Regions from separate parts of the Paenibacillus jepli genome, predicted to be linked through region 3. Evidence: riboswitches for the same ligand, from Rfam matches in the RefSeq annotation. Region 3 holds a riboswitch; each other region holds the start of a gene.

Region 1 (7,949 bases), 2.8 Mb from region 3:
TACTGACGTGCTCAAGATGGATGACGCTGGCACTGCTTATGTTGCCTGTTCTGCTTGTGCTCATGACATAACCTCTCTTTGTGATGGGATAATTAGAACTGTAATCGACCAATATCAACTGAACCTCAAGCAATGAAAGAGAATCAGGTTGATGTTCGGTTTACGTTGGAGCAATATAATAAGGATAGGGTGGAGGGAGGCATGTATAGTGTTCAATATTCTAGTGGTCGAAGATGATGCCAATACACAAAAGCTGATATGTGCTGTGCTGAAGCATGGAGGCTTCACTGCCTATCCGGTTAAGAACGGGCTCGAAGCGCTGAGCAGGATGGAGGAGCAACGCTTCGATTTGATCGTGCTGGACCTGATGATGCCGGAGATGGACGGTTACCAATTATGCGAGGCATTGCGCAGCGTCGGGGATCCTGTCCCGATTCTGATGGTCACGGCTATGCAAGACATGACAGATAAGCATCACGGCTTCCTTGCGGGTACGGACGATTACATGACAAAGCCATTCGACGAGCAGGAGCTGTTGTTGCGGATTAAGGCTCTGCTGCGCAGGGCGCAGATTGCCAGCGAGCACAAGCTCGTGATGGGCGATACAACATTGGATTACAATGCGCTCACGGTGACAAGAGGAGCTCAGCGAATTTCGCTGCCCCAAAAGGAGTTCTACCTGCTGTTTAAGCTGATGAGCTACCCCGGCAAAATTTTCACCCGCCTGCACCTGATGGAGGAAATCTGGGGGCTGGACACCGAGATGGATAGCCATACCCTGAATGTTCATATCAATCGATTGCGCGACAAATTCAGGGATAATCCTGATTTTGAGATCGTGACGGTGCGCGGGTTGGGATACAAGATGGTGAAGCGCCAATGAAGGGGATAAATAGGAAACCAAGAACGCAAAGGATCCTACCGCAAAAAATCAGTCTGGCGTTTTCCTTGGTGGCGTTGGTATTTGTGGTCATGGTGTTATCGATCGGGTCCGCAGGGTTGCTTGCGTTTTTGCTTTATCGGACAGGTCTGCTCGACATGAATCAGCCGGAACCCATTCGCGGGGTATATGTGTTGTTATATATCAGCCTCTTTATGGGGGTGGTGATAGCCGCACTATTGAGCCGGCGCTCGGTTAGGCCGATCCGGGATATGATGGAAGCCACCAGCAAGGTAGCGAAGGGGGATTTCTCAGCAGAGGTGAGAGCGAAAGGCAGCATTGTCTTTGAGCTGGATGCACTGGCGGGGAGCTTCAACAAAATGGTGCAGGAGCTGCGGGGAATCGAGACGTTGCGAAGCGATTTCGTGCGGAATTTCTCCCATGAATTCAAGACCCCGATAGCCTCGATCAGCGGCTTCGCCAAATTGCTGAAGAAAGGTGACCTCAGTGAGCAAGACAAACAGGAATACCTGGACAGCATCATCCAAGAATCGGAACGATTGGTCGGCTTATCGACCAGTATTCTCAATCTGTCGAAGGTAGAGAATATTGAAATTGTGAGCGAGAAGTCCGTCTACCGCCTGGACGAGCAAGTCAGGCTGGCGATTCTGATGCTGGAACCGCAATGGAGTGCCCGCAGCCTCCATTTGGAGCTCGCCTTGGACGAGGAGATCGACATCTGCGGCAATAAACATATGATCCAGCAGGTGTGGATGAATCTGTTGGATAATGCGATCAAGCATTCGAACAGCGGCGGGATGCTAAAGGTCGGCTTATGGCAACGCGGAGGGGAAGCGGTGTTCCGGCTGGAGGACCACGGAAGCGGGATGAGCGAGGAAACGAGGCAGCGGATGTTTGACAAATTTTATCAGGGCGATGCTTCTCGCGCAACGGCGGGGAACGGGCTCGGATTAACGCTGGTCAAGCGCATCGTCGACCTGTGCGAAGGCACGATCGAGGTAGAAAGCGAGCTTCATCGAGGTTCCATTTTTACGATCAGGCTGCCTTTGGGGGGAGCGTCGGTCACCTCATAGCAGCCATCGTTTTCTATTGGGACGAAGCCTCCAGATAAGCAGCCATCCACTGCATGCTTTTTTCATGCAATTCATTCTGCTTGTCCACATCCATGGTGACAGCTACGGTGCGAGCGACTTGCATGACTTTGAAAAATTGACCGGTTGTTGTGCCGACTTCTTCGGAGGTTGCCAGGTAGATAGAGGTGTGTGCGCCTTGCTGCGGGGACTGCATAAACAGCTTCAACAGCGGTCTAGCGAAGGCAGGTACGGATCGGACGGATTGCGGTGTATAGATCACGCCGGGATGAAGGGCATTGACGGTCACGCCGCTGCTGGACAACTCTCTCGCCAGACGATAAGTCATCATCAGAACCGCTGTTTTGGCAAGCTTATACGCGTGCATGCTGCGGTAGGAGGAAGCGGCGGGATGGGCTGCATCCTCCGGATCAAACTGCTTGGCTTGCATGATGGATGCGACATGGATGATTCTGCCTGCTTCGGCTTTCTTCAGCAGCGGCAGCAAGAGCCGCGTCAACAAAAAGGGGGCCAAGTAATTCACGGCAAAGGTCTGTTCGAAGCCCTCGTCATTGGTCTGATAGCGATTGAATACGCCTCCTGCATTGTTAATGAGCACATCCAGGCTGCCGTAACTTTCTTTTACTTGCTTCGCCAAGCGAACAATATCTTTAGCGGAGGACAAGTCCGCTATCAGCAGATCTACCTTTGTGCTGCCTGTTTGTTGCATGATGGCTTGCCTGGCTGCGGCTCCGCGCTGCGCATCGCGGCAGACCATAATGACGTGATGCCCTTGGCTTGCGAGCCCCTCCGCTGTGGCATAGCCTATCCCCGAGTTGGCACCTGTAATTAAGCTTGTTTTTGCAGACATTGATTTTATTCCTTTCATCATGATATGATCCAGCTCTCCAGCAGTATTTTATGTAGAATCCGCTATGTTCTCAGTATATTATCATAGTACAAGAATCACATGGTACGGTCAAAATCATTCTTGGTTGGAACTACCTCGAGAAATGGGGAGACGGAATTAGGAGGCTGTTGGTATCCAATAGTTTCCTTGGATGGTATGATAATAAAAATACGCGGGGGTTTAGATGTTTAATCAGGAGGAGTCGATGAAGAAGATACTTAAAGGCGTAATATTAGCATTGGGGCTTGCCTTAATACTGCTTGTCTTAACATGTCCGAATGACGATGATTATGTTGTCTGGTTGGAAAGAGAACACCAAATTAAATGTGTGAATGGCGAGTGTACTAAAGGAGAAGAGACGATGGATTGGCGTTCAAGAGCGACACGAAATGCGGGAGTATACCAGCGGATCATTGAAAATTACCGGGGACCTTCTGGTGAGAGAGTTGAAATCCGGGCAATGGGGTTATTAGGTCGATACTATGCATATTAGCATTTTGTCCGCATTTTGTTCCTCGATCACCTTATCCATCCTATTTTCACTGATTAATCATGAGCATGAGTTCCAGCAGTATTCGTTTCTGTATCAAGTTATGGCCGGTTTTATGGTGTTGTTCGCTATATTTTTACTTGTAGGTATACCGGTATCTCTAGTTATTGAGAAGGTCCTACAGAGGGATGTCCCGTCGCCATCAAAAATCCTTGGAAAATCAGGATTAAAGTTAATCCTTTATATCGTTGCTTCAACTGTTATCGGTTGCGTACCACTTATGTATCATGGAAACTTCGACATCTCATTTCTTCTATCCTTTGTTGCAGCCGGGTTCACATACTACTTGTTCGAGCGCTTGTTTGCAAAGGTTATGCAAATTCATAGATTAAGAAACTAAATATAGAGGAGAGTGAATGAAAATCAACAAGAAAAAAGCAACCTTTCTATCGATCATAATCATTTTGCTAGCTGCATTTATATACAGCTATTATTCTTATAGTAAGCTTAAATTGTCCAATCAATATGAAGACGTATTTTCTGGAAATTTGCTAGCTGTTGTCGGCTATAATGAAGCATTTGATATGGCAGACATAACGCCCTTCGAATGGGATAAAATGATCGTGTTTTCTCCTTATACATCAAGAGATGAAATGGAAAAAACGGTGGGACGTGAATGGACGACCTACTCCTATATTGGTTATTATCTATTTCAAAAGACCTCTCTGGGGGACTATCCCTTAAGTGACGATTCGGTTAATAAAATTATTTTTATGCACGGAGATGAAATCATACTTGATGTAACCTTCAATCGAAATCAAGTGGATGTCACCCAAATTAGTCAGATCATCCATCGAGAAGAAGCAGCGTTTTCAATTGAAGAGATGGTATTAAAACAAAATCCTTCGAGGGAGTAGATGACATTGCCGAAATCCTCAGATGAAATGGTTGAAGAATACAAGTCGTTTATTCATTTCGTCGAAGATCTTAGATCGATTAGTGAAGCGAACTGGAATAGACCCCTTGCTGAAGGCAAGTGGACTTTGAAAGATGTGATCAGTCACATCATGTTATGGGATCAATACTTTTACGACGAAGGTATTAAAAAGATTAAGCTCGCAGAGCCGGTTACTGTAAAGCATCTGGACTTTAATGAATTCAATGCGAATGCTGTCCAATACGCAAAGACTCAAACAAAGAACGAAATATTAGACCAATGTATCCATAACCGGAAACAGATTATAGACGCTATATCCGGTCTCGCTGAGGAAGAGTACACCAAAGCATATAAAGACGGTGAGAAGAAGAAGTTCTCGATTAGAGGATTTCTACGAGGGTTTATCCCGCATGATAGACACCATAAAAAGCAAATTGAAACGTTTATCAAGACAATATCAGCTACTCAATAAAAAATCAGCGCGGGGAGGATTCAGCGTGGCATATGATTTCAACCAGCACTTAAAGATGTTATGTCTCAACCTCTATATGAATTCAGTGCAGTTACTTTGGGCTTTGGTAAACGTATCAGGATACCGGCCAACTTGAACTGTTCATCTGCCGATCACCATTTGATGCGCAAGCGTGAATTGATCGAGCGACGTGATTTTCACTTTTCCGTGAATCAAGCCACTGATCACCAAGCGTCTGTGCGGAAGGAAGGCCGCTAAAAAATGAGCGAAGCGCTGAAAGCGGCCATGGAATAATGGTTGGGTATGATGCCCCTCGCGTGAATCACAATTTATTCCTGAAATTAATCAGTCCAGCTTCTTTCAGCGAGGTAAACGCAATTACGAGAAGCGGACCTACGAGCAGACCGACAACGCCCAGGAGACTGGCCCCGAGATACATCGAGATCAAGGCGGCAAGCGGAGACATTCCAATATGCTGTCCCATTACCTTGGGCTCCACGGTCCTGCGAATCAGCAGAAGAATGCCACCGAGAATGAGCAGGCGCACTCCCATGGATGGATCGCCCGTCAATAGTTTATAGATGCCCCATGGCGCCAATATGACGATGGAACCGATCAGCGGAATAAAATCAATGATCCAGATAATGATGGACATGGTCAAAGCCAGCTCAGGCACGATGATCAGCAAGCCTATCAATGAAACGGCAAAGATCGGGATGCTGACGATAAACTGGGCTTTCAAAAAACCGAATGTGGCTCTGGAAAACCGGTTAGCAATAAACAGGACGCGGGTCTTGGTCTGCTCGGACATCATCGATAACAGGCCTTCTTTCAATCGAGGGAGGTCGAGCATAAACAGGAACAAGGTAATCAAGAAAACCAGGAAAGACAGCAGGAATCCGGGAGTCCCGGAAATAAACCCGGTCACGAAAGAGATCAGATCGATCTGACTTACACTGCTCCTGATGTCATTGAAATACCGATTGGCCTCTTGGTTCAAGGCTGCGATCAATTCCTGAGGATAATTAGCGGTATACTCCTCCAGTGAACTTAACCAGTTGCTTGAAATTAAGTTTAACTGCTGAATATAGTTCGGCAAATTATCAAAAAACCGGATGCCAAAATTAATAATCACGGTTATCACCGTATACATCGAGAGCAGCAAGATCAAAACGAACAGAAAGAAAACGATCAGAGTGGAAAAGAAATGGCTTATTTTCATATATTTTTGACACCAGCCGACAAGTGGCGACAGCATCATGGAAACCAGCAGAGCAATGATGATCGGTTGCGACACCGGCCATATAAAATAAATAAAGCCCAACAGAAGCAGGATCAGAACCAGACGGCCTAGATTTTTCCGAGTTAGCAACTTTACCATGGACGTCTCTCGCTTTCTCATTTTGAAATCATCTGCGTACCATAGGCAACAAAAAAAACCACGGAGCAGAGAATATCTGCTGCCGGGGTTTTGACATGTCAAATAACATGCATGGGGCTGCATTTCTCTCTCAAACACCTACGAGGTTAGCTGTCGGGTTCGGGCCTGAGAGTGCCCGTCTGCTTCTTCAGACATCGTGCAGATTCACCCCATTGAAACCAAATTGGTCTCATGTGGTCCCCCCGTTTTCCAAAACGGAAATTCGGCATCTCTATGCGGTTATTAGTTTCTATCAAGGAATACTACGCCTATTCCTGATAAAAGTAAAGTTAAAGCAGGAATGGATTCAAAGCTAGGCTGATCAAATGAGTCCAGTCCATCGCAGCAATTAGAAATGGGGTGAGCAGGCGACGCAAGGCAAGCAAAAGCCTGACCTTGATGTCTAGCAAGGACAGGCTCTTTGCGAGAGCAGGCGCCGATTACCTGGATCACTGCCTGCATTAAACGAAATAACAATCCGACTAGTGATCCGCAATCTCCGCATAGATCTCGTCATCGAGATCCAGCTTAATGGCGGAGCGGAACACTCTGCGGTCGTAGTGGTTGTACATGTATTGCTCGATAGCTTCGAGCAGATTGGACTCGATCAGGTACTGACTTCGTCCCTCGACCCAAGCCTCGGCGGTGAAGCCGGTATCTTCATCCCAGGCCAGTTGCACTTCCACTGCGGTCGGTTCGACGCGGCGGCGGTCGGCGAGATGGTAGCAGACGGCGTTGATGACTTCATCCATCGACAGGCGAGTCATGGTTAGTAAGGTCTCCGCTGGTCATCGACTCTTCTGCGGTTGTTGCGGAAGTAGTGGATGATGCCGCGTACGGCAACGATCAGCAGGAAGATGGCAAATACGTTAACGAGCAGTCCCAGCATCTCGCCGAAGAAGCCCATGCCGCCGAACATCCCACCGAACAGCATGCCGGCCAGACCGCCGATCATGAGGCCTTTCATCAGGCTGCCGCCGCTGAAAAATCCTGGCTTGGCCGCTGCGCCTGTTCCTGTTGTATTCGAGGTGTTGCGCGTGTTGGCTGCGGCTCCGGAGTCACTGCGGGTCTCGGTTTGCTTGGGTGTCTTGGTCACGCTCTGCTTCGGAGACTTGAATCCGCCGCCGCGTTTCGCATCGGCAATGTCGGCTGCGCCAAACGCCAGGAACAGCGTAAACGCGATCATAACTAACAAACTTCTTTTCATGTACTGGTTCTCCTCCTGATCTAATTTAGCAAGGACGTTGCCTTCTTCATCAATTACGTCTAAGATAGATGAAAGTTTCACTTTTTTTTGGATCTTTTTTTGGGATGTTCCCAAGCTCGAAAGGAGCGCATCATGAAGCCGTCCAGCCCCGAGATCTACCCGGATAATTATATACAGTACCTGATCGAATTTCACGTCACCCGAGACTACTTTGAATGCCATGAGCTGCTCGAAGAATACTGGAAAGAACAGCCCGGCGACCACCCGCTCTACAACACCTGGGTCGGCCTGATCCAGATCGCGGTCAGCCAGTATCACCTGCGACGCACCAATCGGCGCGGCGCCAGGCTCATGCTGGAGCAGGCGCTGGATCGCCTGACGCCCAACAAGCTGGACCAGCTGGGACTCGATGGCCCGGCCTTGATGGAGCTGCTGAAGCAGCGGCTGCGCCAGATCAAGGATCTGAATCAGGCGGTGCCCTACACGGATTACGAGCTGCCGTTCCAAGATCCATCCTTACTGGAGATTTGTCAGGACCGCTC
Region 2 (7,949 bases), 410 kb from region 3:
GGAGTTGAACGTGCAGGGCTCGATCTACGGTCTGGCGCTGATCTATATCGGACTGGGCGTCAATATGGCAATTTTCCTGTACCACGGCTTTGTCAAAGGTGTACCGAGAGAACTGGAGGAGTCGGCGCATATCGACGGCTGCAATGAATGGCAGACGTTCTTCCGGATTATTTTTCCGCTGCTGCTGCCGATTACGGTGACGATCGCGATCCTGGACTTCCTCTGGATCTGGAACGATTTTCTGCTGCCGCTGCTCATGCTGACCAATGCCGAATCGTATACGCTCATCATCTCCACGAATAAGCTGTTTGGCGAGTACAACACGGAGTGGTCGCTGGTGCTGGCAGCGCTCGTGCTGACGGCCATCCCGGTTGTGCTGATCTTCATGTTCTTCCAGCGTTATATTATGGCCGGTATTACGGAAGGGGCGGTAAAAGGCTGATGCTGAATCAATTGATCTACGGTGTGGCGTACTACGATGAATATATGCCGCATGAACGGCTGCATGAGGATATAGCGATGATGAAGGCGGCGGGCATCAATATGGTGCGGATCGCCGAATCGACCTGGAGCACTCATGAGCCGCAGAATGGCGTCTTCGACTTCTCGTCCGTCGATCGGGTGCTGGACGCCATGCATGAGGCGGGCATCCATGTGATCGTGGGGACACCGACTTATGCGATCCCGACCTGGATGGTCAAGCAGCATCCCGATGTGCTGGCAGTGACCGCCAACGGGCCTGGCAAGTACGGTGCGCGGCAGATCATGGATATCGCTCATCCGGTCTACCTCTACTATGCCGAGCGGATCATCCGGCGGCTGATTGGGCGGGTCAGCCGTCATCCCGCTGTGATCGGCTATCAGGTGGACAATGAGACCAAGCACTACGATACGGCGGGCCCCAATGTGCAGGCGCGATTCGTCCAAGCGATGCGGGAGAAGTATGGAACGACAGACAAGCTGAACCATGCGCTCGGACTGGACTATTGGAGCAACCGGATCAACAGCTGGGAGGATTTTCCTTCGACGGTAGGAACGATCAACGGCAGTCTTGCCGGGGAATTCGCCCGTTTCCAGCGGCAGCTGGTGACCGACTTCCTGGCCTGGCAGGTCGCATTGGTGGGCGAGTACAAGCGGGAGGGGCAGTTCGTCACGCAGAACTTCGACTTCGAGTGGCGCGGCTATTCTTACGGGGTCCAGCCCCGGGTGGATCATTTCAAGGCGGCCCGGGCGATGGACATCGTTGGCGTTGACATCTATCATCCCTCCCAGCATGAGCTGACAGGGACGGAGGTGGCCTTCGGCGGCGATATGGCGCGCTCGCTGAAGCGGAGCAACTATCTCGTGATGGAGACGCAGGCGCAAGCCTTCCCGCACTGGACGCCGTACCCGGGACAGCTGCGGCAGCTTGCCTTCAGTCATCTGGCGTCGGGAGCCAACATGGTAGCCTATTGGCACTGGCATTCGATTCACAATTCCTTCGAGACGTACTGGAAAGGCTTGCTTAGCCATGATTTCCAGCCCAATCCGGTCTATGAGGAAGCGAAGACGGTGGGACGCGATTTTGCCAGGCTCAGCGATCAGCTGATCGACCTGAAGGTTACCAACAAGACCGCGATTATGACCAGCAATGAGTCGCTGACGGCTCTCGAGTGGTTCAAGCTTCCGGATGGCCGGAATTACAATGATGTCGTGCGGGCGATGTACGATCCATTGTACCGCATGAACATCGGCTGCGACTTCATCCCGGTCGACGCATCCGAGGAGCTGTTGTCGGAGTATGCATTGATCGTCGTACCTGCGCTGTATGCGGCTCCGGACGCTACCCTGGAGCGGTTGAACGCCTATACCGCCGGCGGCGGGCATGTCATCTACTCCTTCAAAAGCGGCTTCGCCGACGAGGCGGTGAAGGTGCGTACGGCTGCCCAGCCGGGGCTGATCGCAGAGGCGTGCGGCGTCTCGTATACTCAGTTCGTGAAGCCGCATGAGGTCGGGCTGCGCGGTCCGCTGCTGCCGGATGGCGAGAGGGGCAGCGTCGAGGGCTGGATGGAGCTGCTCACACCGACAACTGCCCAGGTGTTGGCAAGCTATGAGCATCCCCAGTGGGGGACGTATGCGGCAGTCACGCATAACCGGTACGGCAAGGGACAGACCACCTACATCGGCGGCTTTTTGGATGCCCGGTCGATGCAGCACACGCTGCGGCATGCGGTGACAGCAGCCGGGTTATGGGGGATGGATCAAGAGCTGGCTTTCCCACTGATCGTCCGTTCCGGCATGAACCGCGATGGGCGGCAGGTCAGATATTATTTCAACTATTCGGCAGATCCGCAGGAATTCGTCTATCCGCACAGAGCGGCAACCGATGTCCTGTGTGACCGCCGCGTCGAGCAGGGAGATGCCGTGGATTTGCCAGCATGGGGCTTTGCAATTCTGGTGGAGTGACGATAGCGTGAAGTGGACATAGAACGAGGATGGATGGCCTTGCATAAGGTCATCCTCTTTATCGTGTGCAGCCGATCTGATATCGAAGCCGGCCTGGACTGGGGAACTGCAAGAGGTATAGAATAAAAACTGGTGGTGAAAAAAAGGAAAGTCATATGGCGTACCGAATATGACAAACTACACGTCTGTAAATACTACAAGGGTAAGTGAAAGGAGCGTTCAATGAAAGTTAAGCTCGACCCATTAGCTGTAGACAGTAAGGATTTAAGCTGGCTTTGTGTAAAGCCAATGCTTTTAGCAGTTCAGGGGAAGGATCTCGCAACTAAAACCGATATGTATAACCAATTAAGCGAAGGACAAAAAGGACTATATTTGTTTTATTCGTACCATAACCACACAAAAACATTGGAAGAATTCTACTGGTTTTCTGCTTACCATATCAATGAGCTTAAGTCTTGGGATAAGATAAAAAATGGGCTGAAATATTTCAAGGAAATGAATCTGCCCGAGCTATTAGAAGAGATAGAAATGCTTATTGATGATGCGGTAAGTCCAACTGATTTGGAAAACGACAAAAAGTTATCGAAGGATGTAAAAAATCTGTATGAAAAGTACAATCTCTACTCAGAAATATGTATAAATAGATTGAACGAGTGGGTTAAAGCAAACAGGACAGAATTTTTTGGAATCGATTAGCCAATGTCGCCGATCAGATCAACGATCTGCCCGGTTACAGTGGAAGCAAGCGGCAGGAAGCGCCTGGCTGCCAATAAAGGAGGTGGGTTGCCATGCATCGAAAAAGCCTGTTTGTCAAAATGATTTTATTTGGCTGCGTGCTCAGTGTTATTCCAGTTGTGTTCATCGGAGCTTTTTCGTACGTGCAATCCTCCAATCAGGTGCAAACCCGCGTCAGCCAGGGCGAGGTGCAGTTCCTGAGACAGGTCAATTCCAATATCGAGCTCGTCCTGCAGACCATTGAGCATACGATGATCAAGCTGGCGGACACGCAGGTCATGGAAGATGCGCTGTACAATAAGTTGGAAGCGGTTAATTTTCAGCTTTATAATAATCTCCGCAGCGAAATCGTCCATCTGCAGTCCTTTGATACGAAAGTGGAGGAGGTCATCGTATTCAATGAAAGGCAGGATTGGCTGGTCCGCAACTCGGGTATTAAACGGCTCAGCGAATATCCGGACCGGGACACCTTCCTCTCATTTCTGGACATGGAGTATCCGGCATCCTGGACGCTGCTGCAGAAGGGAGATTTCTCGGAGGCGATATCCAGTCACGGCTGCCCGCATCTGATCAGCTTCATGATCAAGCTTCCCAACGTGCCGACGGACAAATACGGCCTCGCGATGGCCAATATCCCTGCCTGCAGTATCGCGGCCATGATCACGGACAGCGAGCAGCCGGGAGAGGTCATCATCTTGAACCAGGAGCAGCAGATCATGGTTCACCGGGACACCTCGCTGATCGGCACCCGGCTGGCTGATCACCCGGTGCTCGCCTCGGATATCAGCTTTGAGGAGGCCGACGGTCAGCTGCAGGTCGAGCATAATAAGGATCTGTATACGCTGACGTACTACAAGTCATCCTTTAACGATTGGGTCTACCTGTCACTCGTCTCTATCGAAGAGCTGACGAAGGAGTCGCGGCAGATCGGTTGGCTGACCTTGATCATCTGCATCGGGCTGATCGGAGCCTCGATGTTCTTCGTCTGGCTGGTGACACGCAATCTGTATTCGCCGCTGAACCGGCTCGTCCAGACGATCGGCGGGCTTCCCTTTGACCGGGGCGGCGAGCCCAAGAGCGAGGTGCAAGTCATCGAGGAGCACATAAAGCAGCTCTTCCGCTCCAACTCCCGGCTCGAGCATGAAGTGCGCAATCATGCCCAGCAGATCAGCTCGCTGTTCCTTTACCGCTGGCTCAGCAGTACGCTGCGGCCTCAGGAGATCGAGGAGAAGCTGGATTACTTCGGATTCGCGGAGCAGGCCGGCCGCTGGAGTACGATGACGGTGCTGGCGATCCAGGTGGATACACTGGACAATACACGGTACGCCGCCAAGGATATCGAGCTGCTGCTGTTTGCTATTATGAATATCGCCGAAGAGGTCATCTCCAAGGAGAACAGGCTGCCCGCCGTCATTATCGACCGGTCGCTCGTGCTGCTGGTCGGTTTTGAAGCGGCGGACCTGCCGCAGGCGGAGGAAGCGGCGGATGGGCTGGCTGGTCGGGTGAAGGAGCTGGTGGCGCAGTATCTGCAGCTGTCCGTCAGCATCGGCATGGGTCTGCCATTCCAGGATATCCGTCTGGCGTCGCGAGCGTACAGCGAAGCGCTGGAGGCGCTGAAGCACCGGATCCGCCTTGGCAAAGGCGTCATCATCCCGTACAGCAGCGTGAACTCGGGCAAGCCGTCGCTGGTCTACGAATATCCCGACCGCACGGAGCATGAGCTGATGGATGCGATTCGAACCGCCAATGAGGCGGAGGCCTTGCAGCAATTGGGCATCTGGATGGAAGAGGCGAAGCAGGGCATCCGGCATCCGGAGGAATACCAGATCTCATTGGTCCGGCTGCTCAACCGTCTGCTCATCGTGGGACAGGAGGCAGGCGTCAGCTTCAGTCAGACAGGCGTGCACAAGGCGTCGGTATATGAAGAGGTGCTGTCGCTTCATGTCAGCGAGGAGATCGAGGACTGGTTCCGGGAGGGGATGATCACGCCGCTGGTCAAGATCTTCGCCGAGCGAAGCGATTCCCAGGACCGCAAGCTGTCCGAGAAGATTATTGATCTGATCAAGCATCATTATGATGCGGAATTTACATTGGAGGATTGCGCCGCCAGGCTGCACTACAATGCCAGCTATCTGAGCAGCGTCTTCAAGAAGGAGACCGGCTCCACCTTCAGCGAGTATCTGGCGCTCTATCGGCTGCAGATGGCCAAGCAATGGCTGACGGAGACGGAGATGACAGTGAAGGAGATTGCCGACCGGCTCAGATACAACAACTCGCATAATTTCATCCGCTCCTTCCGGAAGCAGGAAGGAATGACGCCGGGGCAATACAGGAGCAGCTTCTCGCTGCGGAATAAATAGGAGGCGAGTTGGGAGAAGAGACGGGTGCTGTACAGGGGTGCCATGCGGCAGTGCCCGTCTCTTGCTGCGGGATAACGTTTATACGCCTACACTGGCAGGCGTCAATACGTCATTGCGCTCGACGGAGACGACATGCAGATCGATATCCTCGATCTTCTTGAGCAGCTCATTGACGATGGAGCCTTGCGTAATCTCCTGCCAGCGCGTTTGGCCGCACTGTCCCAGGATCAGCTGGGTGATGCCGTGCTCTTTGGCCGTCTTGGCGATCAGTTCGGTGATTTTCAGATGTTCCGGCTGTTTGACGATCAGCGTTGCGCCCTGCTCCGAGCATTTGGCTTGCCAGGAGGCGATCCGGGGCTGCAGGTCGACCTGGGATTTGCCCGCCGGCGTGACGGCCAGCACATAAAGCGGCGATTCGAGCACCTCTGCCAGCTGGCTTCCGCGGTCGATCAGCCGTTCTCCGTTAGGTCCGCAAGAGATGCATACCATCAGTTTTTCTTCGTTAGTCATTGTCTTCTAGCTCCTTTGTGTAATGTCTGACATGGGATGACGAATCTATAATTACCTGCGCTCCTGGTTTCATCATAAAGAACCCTGGGAGCAGAGAAGTCTGCTCCCAGGGCTCGTTTAAATACGAGTGGGAGTTGCTCTCTCTCAATACGCTTACGAGGTTAGCTGTCGGATTCGGGTTTGAGAGTACCCGTCCTGGAAAGGATTCACCCCTGACAACCGCTTTGGCGGCTATCGATGGTTCCCCCGTTCCCTGCATGCAGGGATTCAGCGTCTTTTCTATGCAATTGGGAATGGAATTAATCTTACTCTTGGCATCTTACTCCTGTTTTCGTGCGTTGTAAAACCCATTTTCGGTGATTTTAAGTCAAAATTCGTTCATTCCGGCCGATGTAAGCGCATTAATCGGTTCAAGCCGTATGCTGACGGGCCAAAATCTTCGTCAAGCTCTTATCTATACCATTCCCTAATTATGTTCCTTGTAATCGTCAAGTTCCCGATTAAAATCGAAGCCCCTGCCAAAGGCTTCTGTTAAATGAACCGCCAATTGCACTTGCAAATAATCCTCGAAACGATTGAAATCCAACCCCAGCATTTCTTCGATTCTGCCGATGCGCTGATAGAGGGTGTTAATATGCACATGGAGTTCAACTGCGCTCTGTTGGGCCGATTGGTTCGTCATCACATAGATGCGCAGTGTCCGCAGCAGCTCCTCGCTATGGCGGTGGGTGCGAAGGGGCATAAGCAGCTGTTCCGTGAATCGCGCCACCTCTTCGGGGTGTCGATTGAGGAATAGGCGGTTGACTCCGATCCGCTCATACCGCATGACCTTGCTGTGGCCGCTCTTCTCCATATAGGCTAACGCTTGGAGTGCCTCTTCATGGCTCCTCGCCACATGCGCCGCGCCGGTTCCGGCAGTCCCCAGACCCGCCTTCAAGCGGATGCCATTGAACCCCTCGTACGGGGCGATCAAAGATGCTAATGTGCGCTCGCAAGCATCGCCTTGGGACTCGTCTTCGAGATTTGCCGTCAGGATGATCTTGTCATGAAAGCCGAACAGCAGGCCGCTTTGCCCGAGCGGCGAGCGTCTTATCCGGGATGCGATGCGATGGATGGCGACGTTCAATGACTGCAAATCGCCGTAAGCAGATACTTCTACGGCAATTACCCTCAGCGGCTTTTCCCAATGCAGTCCCAATGCTCTGCCTTGGGCCAGCAAGGGCGCGCTTTCTTTCTGATACAGCAATTGATTGAAATAATCGTAGGTTTTCTTGTAGAAGATCTCCGCCACGCTCATCCGCTTCACCAATTCCAGTGCCAATACGGCATCCGACTGCTCCAGCGCAATGCGTTCAAGACGCTCGGGCGCAGTCGCGGTCTGAAGAACAAGACAGCCCAGCAGTGTCCCGTGGCCGAGGATTGGATGCAGGTATAACGACTTTTCGCCTTGAGCGTTGTCCCACACCTTCGCTTCGAGGGGCGTCGTACGCCGGCCAAAGAGCCAGGTAATCTCCTCTACGCCGATAAGAAGGGGAGCGTGCGTGTCGGGGTAGTGCTTCAGCTCAAGCATATCGACAAACGACAGACGCGGCTCGACCAGCTGTTGCAGTTCGTTCAGGATCGGCGCGAGGCCTCTATCCTGCAGCGACAGACGCGTCAGCCTCTCGTGGATCTCATTGCGCTTGGCCAGGTACGTATTTTGCGCTTTCAACTGCTCGCTTAGCGCGGTCACCTCCTGGAGGCGCAGCTTGACTTCCTCATGCAGCCTGGCGTTGCGGATCGCAACGCCGGCCTGGGCGGCGAAGGTCTGCAGCAGCTTCATGTGACGGCTCGTTACGGTTCCTTCTTTGTGCAACTGGTACACCGTCATCACCCCGAGGCGAGTCCCTTCCACGGAGA
Region 3 (7,949 bases):
CTGCGGTTTGTTCGGCACACCCTGTTCTCCCTTTTCATCTTGAACGGTTCGCAGACCGTTGTCACCAGCTACCCGGTTCCCTTCAGCATCCTTCTTATTCGTCGAAGTATGATTGCTACCGCAGCCCGCCAGAAGCACGCATACGCTTGTCACCGTGACCGCAAGCAGTCTCATCCATGTTCTGTTCATATTCATCCTGTAATCCCCTTTAGTTGATACTGATTATCACTATCAATATACAGTATAAGAAATCTATGCGTCCCGAACAATGGAGTATCTGCATTGGAGGGATGGATTTTATGCATCGGATCTTGGGGTTCCGGTGTGCCGGAGGACACCACAGCCATGATTGCCAACCCCATGATTGTCTGCTACAATGAGGGGGTAATACAATAAAAGCACAAATAACCCTTTCCACAAAGGAAACGGCTAGCTGGCGATGGTACAAGTTGGCGCTTGTACCGGTCTATGCGATTGTGCACAGGCAGAGGAGGTGAATCCACATGGCTAAAGATGTAATCTGTGAAGTCAGCTCCTGCCGCAACTGGGCAGGCAACAATCGTTGCAGCGCTGAGTCGATCTTTATCGTCAACAATAAAGAGTCCAACGCGCATCGTTCCGCAGAAACCGACTGCAAAACGTTTGATCCGAAATAAGCTGATAAGATTGAAGGGATTTCGACGGTCCCTTCTTTCTTTTTGTATTTTACCAATAATGATAACCATTATCAAGTTTTTTTTGAAACTTCTTTTCTGCTCATCTAAAGGGGGCATCCCCCAATGATCGGTTGATCATTGGGGGATGCTCTTTTTTTGTACCGGACGGCAAGTGATTGGGGATGCTACCAGACCATCTGGATCAGTTCCTCACATCCAGCGCTTCATGCAGCGCTTCCGGGGAGTTGTTCCACCATTCTTCATTGTGCTGGGTCAGCAGATTCTTCAAGAGGCCCTTCTCCTTGTCGCCGAGTTCGCCAAGGATATACCGGCGCTTCAGCGCATAATCCAGCTTGTTGACGTGATCCGCGAGTATCTTCCAGCCGCGCCGCGCCTCCTCGTCGATCAACATCTCGCATGCAGTCGCTCCTCCATAGAAAGCGCCCTCCTCGGCACGGTCCACCGCTACCCAGACGATCCAGCACTGCCGTCCGTTTGGGACATCCTCCTTGTTCACGCTGAACTTGATCCGCTTCTCGATCTTGCTCTTGGCGTGCATCGCGCCCGCATCCATGTACGCCTCGTCGCCGTCGATGATGACGCAAGCGACCGAATTCAGATCGATAGAGCCCGCGCCGAACCCTCTGTGCTTCTCTCCAGCGATGACGTTAAACGCCAGCTTCTTTTTTTTCTCCGGACCATTACTCTGCTCCATATGTCCATCCACTCCCGCTTGTCTATAGTTGGTTGTCCTATCGCAGCGTGCCCGCCCGCCCGGACGGCGCATCCGTCATTACTCAGATCAGGCACCGGCATGGCCATCTGGCCTCCGGTGCGAATTTAAATTCTATTTTAGCTAATAATCCGCGAAAAGCCAACATATACATGCCTTAGAATGCTTGTCAACGGGAGGTATTGGAGCCATGATCCCACGTCATGCCAAGAAAATCGTTTTTGTTGTCCTGTTGGCCTCCTTGCTCGTATGGTCCCTGCAGCACGGTTTTGGAGAGGCTTGGCAGTCGCAGTACACGTACGCTTATGCTCCATCATCCAAGGCGGAGCAGAGCACCGCTGAGCCCGGCCAAAGCCCGTCTGTGGAAGCGGCCGAACCGGAGATCATCCAGATCCCGCCTACACGCGTGCTCAGTCAACGGATCACCGAATATCACATGGATGTGAGATTGGACGAGCAGGCGCGTCAGCTGCGGGGCAAGCAGACTGTGACCTGGACCAATCCCGGCAAGCAGCCGGTAGCCGAGATGTACTGGCATCTCTACCCCAACGCTTTTGCGTCGCCGGAGTCGACCTTCATGCAGGAGTCCGGAGGCAAGCTGCGGGAGGACAAGGCTACCGATTCCAGCATCGGTTCCATGGAGCTATTGAGTCTGAAGACCGAGAAAGGCGAGAGCCTGCTGCCCCGCCTGCATTATGTACAACCCGACGATGGCAATACGCATGACCGTACTTTGGCCAAGCTGAAGCTCCCGGACCCGGTGCTGCCAGGCCAAAGCGTGACGTTGTCCACCGAATTCGTCGTGCAACTGCCGGCCGTCTTCGCCAGAATGGGATACGCCGGCGATTTCGTCATGGCCGGTCAGTGGTTCCCTAAGCTGGCCAAATATGAAACCTCCGGTACCCGGGGAAGGGATGCCGAAGGCTGGAATCCCCACCAGTACCATGGCAACTCGGAGTTTTACAGCGATTTTGGCATCTATAACGTACGCATCCAGGTCCCAGCCGATTATAAAGTCGCCGCTACCGGCTTCCCTGCCAAATCCCCTGTCACTGAGGGCCGAAGCAAGATCTATCAGTTCTACGCCGACGATGTCCATGACTTCGCCTGGGCGGCCTCACCGGACTTCATCTATGCCGAGGAGCCTTACTCGACCAGCGGCGTGCCCGGCGTGCGGATCAAGCTGTATCTCGACCCGCTGCATGCCAAGCTGCAGGACCGCTACATGCATGCCGCCAAATCCGCGCTGGCCAAATATGCCCAGTGGTACGGCGAGTACCCCTACTCTACGCTCTCGATCGTAGTCCCGCCTGCAGGCGGCGGGGGCGCCGGCGGTATGGAGTATCCGACGCTCGTCACCGCGTTTGCTGCCGAGACGGACAATCCCGGTTATGAGCTGGAGCGGGTCGTCGTCCATGAGATCGGCCATCAATACTGGTATGGGATGGTTGCTTCCAGCGAGTTCGAAGAGGCCTGGCTGGACGAAGGATTCACCTCCTATGCGGAGGACAAGGTGATGGAGAGCGAGTATGGCGTACTGCCCAATCTGCTCGTCGAATCCAGCTACATGACCCACCCCGCGCCGCTCAAGCAGCTGTCCTGGTCGTATCGCGATCATGATCACTATGCCGAAAATGTGTACATGCGGGCCAAGCTGGTATTGGTCGACATGGAGCAGCGGGTCGGTGCGCAGACGATGCGCAAAATTTTGCGGACTTACTTCCAAAGGTACCGCTTCAAGCACCCTTCCACCGGCGATTTCCAGCGCGTTGTCGAGCAAGTCACCAGGCAGAGCTGGAAGTCCTATTTTGACCAATACATCTATGGCAAGCAAATGGCCGATTTTGCGGTTGAATCGATCACTGTACGCGCCGTTAAGGAGGATAAACAGAAGGTGTATGAATCGGTCGTGCTCATCCGCAAGCGGGGCGGCGACTATGATAAAGTGCCGATCCTGCTCCAATTCCGGGACGGAAAAACGGTCGAGAAGATATGGGACGCGCAGGAGACGCATATACAATATAAAATCACCCATAGCGCTCCGCTGGAATGGGCCGCCGTTGATCCCGGCTATACGATCGTTCTCGACAACAACCGGATCAACAATTATATGAAAGCCGAGCTGCCGGGTCGCAGCGGCACCCGTTGGAATCTCGGCATCGTCAAATTCATCGAGGGGCTGTTCGGCTCCTTGGGCTGGTGAGGAGGCAGAACATGAAAGAACATATCCGACAAGGCTGGCGTCTGGCCGTCAAGCATTTTTATATCGTTATCTTCCTGTTCCTGTACCAGCTGCTGTGGGGCTTCGGACTCTATCGTTATGTCGAAGCCACCTTCATCCCGCTGCTCAAGCGTTATCCCGATACGCTCCCATCCGAGCAGGCAGTAAAAGTTTTCTTGATGGAAGCGCAGTTCCAGCTGCTCAAGACCGATCTGATCCAGCCCTATCTCCTCACCTTCGGCATCCTGATCCTGCTCCGCATGCTGCTTACGCCGCTGATTCAGAGCGGCTTGCTCTACTCCTTGACCCACGCCACCGAGGAGAGCGGCACCCGGTTCTTCCAAGGCATCCGGACCTGCTGGAAGAAGATTACACTGCTCTACTGGATCAAGTCCATACTCACCCTTGCTCCTGCCTGGTGGCTGCTGCCTGCCGGATTGCAGCTGCTGCTCTCCAGCAGTTCGCTGACGGAAGCCGCTACGGCCGCAGCGCCTTACGCAGCCGGCTGGCTGCTCTGGGGCTTGCTGCTGCATCTGCTCTTTCTCTCGATGCAGTTTGGGGTCGCCTCCGGGTCAGGAGTACTGGGCAGCACCTTGCATTCCGTCCGCGCCTTCCTGCCGCTCGCTATGATCACGGTGATCATGTGGGGGATCGGGGCGGGGATCGGACTGGCGGCCTCTTCAGTCTCGCTTATATGGGCCGGCCTGCTTGCCTTGATCTTCCACCAGACCTACTATCTGATCCGCTCCATGATCAGGGTCTGGACACTCGCATCGCAATACAAGCTCTGGCAGTCCAAGCAGAGCTGATCGTACCCATCGCCTCTCTGCTCCGGCAGAAGGCGATTTTTTGCTATGTCTTTTTAATTTTGCATGCCACGATCACACAAAAACTGCCAATTAAGGCTTAGGAAATCGCTTTCAATTGTGAACATTATGTGACAAAAGCAGGAAAACTAAAAAAAGCCTCGAAATGAATGTCGATGTATTACATAGAAAGCCGAGTTCCTGACATCAGGAAACGGGGGACCCATTCCGGGTGAATTGATCCCCGGCCGCCTGCTACGCAGGCTGACCGGAGGAACCATAGGGAGCCTTCAACCGAACCCTCAGCTAACCTCGTAGGCACGGAAGGAGCTTTTTGCTTGAGAAAAGTGTTGACCTCATTGGCGGCTCTTGTCTTGATCATGAGTTTGACAGCAGGAGCCGTATCCGCGTCTTCCTTCGCCAAGATGGAGGATGTGATCGCCGGGTTGATCGGCACGCCGTACAAGTACGCTGGCAACACCACGAGCGGCTTCGACTGCTCCGGCTTTACCGCGTACGTGTTCAAGCAATTCGATATCAGCCTGCCCCGCACCTCGGGCGGTCAGGCGCAGCATGGCGAAGGTGTCGAGCGCGACGAGCTCCAGCCTGGAGATATCGTCTACTTCAACACCAGCGGCAAGGGCGTATCCCATGTCGGCATCGTCGTAGACGACGACAAGTTCGCTCACGCCTCCTCGAGCAAAGGCGTCATCATCAGCAAGCTGAGCGAAGCCTACTGGGATACGCGCTACATGGGCGCGCGCCGCGTAGCTGGGCTCTAGTCCAGTACAAACGATTAACCATGCCAAGTCGGGGTGTGATCTCATCAATCCGACTTGCACTGCGGATCACAGGCCAGGCTCGGCCCTAGACCCGCACCCATCTCCCAGCAGCTGTTTGCTTCCGCAGACGGCTGCTTTTTTGTACGCAGATGAGCGCCGCAGGGTCACCTTCCCGGTGTTTACGAATCCGCCGGCTGGTGTATTGGCTTATACTTGTATCTATCATTTGGGAAGCTGTTCTGCCGAACAACTTATGTCGGTTTATACGACCCCCGCTCGAGGAGGTTTCATCATTGTACTTGTTTATCCACCGCAAAGATCTGCGTATCCGGGATATGCGGGCGTTCGACGCCCTGAAGAAACGGGACATGCCCGGCATCCATCTGCTGATCTTCGACCCCCGACTGCTCGGGGACGGCCGGATGGATGCCCACAGCGGGCGGCGATTCCTCCGCGAGGCGGCCCGGCTGGAGGCGCAGTATCGCACAGCGGGCCGCACGCTCCATCTGCTGTACGGGGCTCCCTGGGAGGTCATAGACGCCCTCCTGGAGGCGCATCCCATCAAGGGCATCGTCGCCCACAACGACTACACGCCCTATGCAAACTCGCGTGATGAGCGGATCCAGGAGATCGCGGACCGCCGCAGCGTACCCTGGGTGCTGATCGACGACCTGCCGCTGGCCGATCCCGAAGACTTTCATAGCTATACGGGGCGAAGCGAGCCTTACAAGGTCTTCACCCCTTTCTATAATAAATGGCGCTCGTATATGCAGCAGTATGCCAGCCCACAGGCTTCGGCCGAGCTGACGGACCTTGACACGGTGGATGAGCTGACAGGCGATGGGTGGGATTCCTTCTCTCTGCCCTCTGAGCTGCGGCAACAGCTGCAGGAACAGCGGGATGAAGCCGAAGATGCCTGGTCGCAGCTGGCGGAATTCGCAGAGGGCGAAGGTCTCGGCAGCTATGCCTCGCGGCGCGACCGATACGCCAGAGAGGACAGCACCAGCGGGATCGCCCGGTATCTGAACAGCGGCGCCCTGTCCGCCCGTGCCGCGTATGCGGCGGCATCGGACAAGGACGAAGGCGAGACATGGGTGCGGCAGCTGGCATGGCGCGACTTCTATCTCTACCAGGCTATTTTTAACGAAGATTTCTTCCGCTACGAATCCCGCTACGACCTCTCTGCCCTATCCGATCATCATTATCAGGCATGGGAGGAAGCGCGTACCGGCATCCCGATTATCGACGCTTCGATGACAGAACTGAACGAGACGGGCGAGATGCACAACCGGTTGCGGATGATCAACGCCATGTTTCTGACCAAAAACCTCCTCTGTCCGTTCACGCTCGGAGAGCAGTATTTCCGCCGCCAGCTCACGGATTACGACAACTGTCAGAACCGCGGCGGCTGGCTCTGGAGCTCTTCGCTCGGCTACGATGCGGCGCCTTACTTCCGCATCATGAATCCTGCCAGCCAGTCGCTCAAGCATGATCCGGACGGCGCCTACATCCGCCGCTGGCTGCCTCATCTCGCCGATCTTGATGACAAGGCAATCCACCGTCCGCAGCCGGATGCGATCGTCGATCTGAAGACCTCCCGGGCCCGCGCCATCGAAGTCTACAAGGAGATCCTTCGCTCCTGATCCGGGTTTGACGAACCCCGCCTGGCGGCTACAATGAGTATATAGCTATCAACAAAGGAGGCCTCGCCATGGCATCTTCATCACATGAAGCGCACCTGCTCTTCCATCCTGTGCTAGCAGACTGGTTCGCCGCTGCCTTCGGGCAGCCGACAGCCGTGCAAGTCGACGCCTGGCGGGCGATCCGCTCCGGAGCGGATACGCTGATCGCCGCCCCCACCGGCTCCGGCAAGACGCTCGCTGCCCTGCTGCCCTGTCTCGACCGGATCGTCCGGGCCAAGCTGGCCGGGGGTGGCGCCCCGCGAGGTGTCCGTGTCGTCTACATCACGCCGCTCAAGGCGCTCAACAACGATATTCATCATCATATCGAATCGTTCGTGACAGAGATCGATGCCGCCGCTGTCGCCAGCGGCGGCTCGTGGCCCGGCCTGCGCAGCGCGGTGAGGACAGGCGACACCAAGAGCAGCCAGCGCGCCGCCATGCTGCGGCAGCCACCAGACGTGCTGGTGACGACCCCAGAGTCGCTCTACATCCTGCTCACATCGGAGAAAGGCCGGCAGATGCTGGCACCTGTGGAGCAGGTGATCGTCGATGAGATCCACGATCTGGCCTCCGACAAACGGGGCTCCCATCTCTCGCTGACGCTGGAGCGGCTCGTCCATGCCTGCGGCCGTCCGATCCAGCGGATCGGCGTCTCGGCTACCCAGCGTCCGCTCTGGCGGGTCGCGCAGTTCCTCGGCGGCTGGGAGCCGGACGGGGAAGCAGCAGGAGGAGCAGCCTTGATGGATAGCAGCTCGGACGAGAGTGAGACATTCCGGCACCCGCTCGGGTACCGCCCCCGCCCTGTGACGATCATCGAGAGTCCGATGGAGAAGCGGCTCGATGTCCAGGTGACGATGCCCGATCAAGGGCTGCCGATGACGACCCGCGAGTCCGTGTGGTTCCCCCTGATGGACCGGATCCTCCAGCTGATGGAGGGCTGCCGCTCGGTGCTCATCTTCACGGTGAGCCGCAGGCTGTGCGAGCGCTTGACCCTGCGCCTCAATGACTATGTCGGCTATGAGATGGCCAAGTCCCACCACGGCAGCCTCGCCCGCGAACGCCGGCTGGA

Evidence for each region. Region 3 has a riboswitch for cyclic di-AMP ahead of ABC336_RS13105 (C40 family peptidase). Riboswitches for the same ligand answer to the same signal wherever they lie in the genome.
Region 1: it holds a riboswitch for cyclic di-AMP, as region 3 does, so the genes downstream of both, ytvI (sporulation integral membrane protein YtvI) here and ABC336_RS13105 (C40 family peptidase) in region 3, are expected to answer to the same signal.
Region 2: it holds a riboswitch for cyclic di-AMP, as region 3 does, so the genes downstream of both, ABC336_RS11115 (adenine nucleotide alpha hydrolase family protein) here and ABC336_RS13105 (C40 family peptidase) in region 3, are expected to answer to the same signal.

Annotation. Positions count from the first base shown of each region.
Region 1 is NZ_JBDFMD010000001.1:130,040-137,988, reverse strand. Features, by position in the region: gene ABC336_RS00680 (ABC transporter ATP-binding protein) at 1-64, opposite strand, end outside; gene ABC336_RS00675 (response regulator transcription factor) at 209-883, shown strand; gene ABC336_RS00670 (HAMP domain-containing sensor histidine kinase) at 952-1,974, shown strand; gene ABC336_RS00665 (SDR family NAD(P)-dependent oxidoreductase) at 1,988-2,842, opposite strand; gene ABC336_RS00660 (hypothetical protein) at 3,087-3,374, shown strand; gene ABC336_RS00655 (hypothetical protein) at 3,788-4,288, shown strand; gene ABC336_RS00650 (DinB family protein) at 4,289-4,780, shown strand; gene ytvI (sporulation integral membrane protein YtvI) at 5,103-6,161, opposite strand; cyclic di-AMP (ydaO/yuaA leader) riboswitch at 6,282-6,439, opposite strand; gene ABC336_RS00640 (YxcD family protein) at 6,683-6,967, opposite strand; gene ABC336_RS00635 (hypothetical protein) at 6,970-7,407, opposite strand; gene ABC336_RS00630 (DUF309 domain-containing protein) at 7,540-7,949, shown strand, end outside.
Region 2 is NZ_JBDFMD010000001.1:2,533,210-2,541,158, reverse strand. Features, by position in the region: gene ABC336_RS11135 (carbohydrate ABC transporter permease) at 1-442, shown strand, start outside; gene ABC336_RS11130 (beta-galactosidase) at 445-2,445, shown strand; gene ABC336_RS11125 (hypothetical protein) at 2,668-3,141, shown strand; gene ABC336_RS11120 (helix-turn-helix domain-containing protein) at 3,234-5,540, shown strand; gene ABC336_RS11115 (adenine nucleotide alpha hydrolase family protein) at 5,619-6,050, opposite strand; cyclic di-AMP (ydaO/yuaA leader) riboswitch at 6,185-6,333, opposite strand; gene ABC336_RS11110 (helix-turn-helix domain-containing protein) at 6,517-7,949, opposite strand, start outside.
Region 3 is NZ_JBDFMD010000001.1:2,947,363-2,955,311, forward strand. Features, by position in the region: gene ABC336_RS13080 (iron-siderophore ABC transporter substrate-binding protein) at 1-195, opposite strand, end outside; gene ABC336_RS13085 (DUF1540 domain-containing protein) at 504-656, shown strand; gene ABC336_RS13090 (YwhD family protein) at 859-1,371, opposite strand; gene ABC336_RS13095 (M1 family metallopeptidase) at 1,580-3,592, shown strand; gene ABC336_RS13100 (hypothetical protein) at 3,604-4,419, shown strand; cyclic di-AMP (ydaO/yuaA leader) riboswitch at 4,598-4,751, shown strand; gene ABC336_RS13105 (C40 family peptidase) at 4,764-5,198, shown strand; gene ABC336_RS13110 (cryptochrome/photolyase family protein) at 5,492-6,841, shown strand; gene ABC336_RS13115 (DEAD/DEAH box helicase) at 6,910-7,949, shown strand, end outside.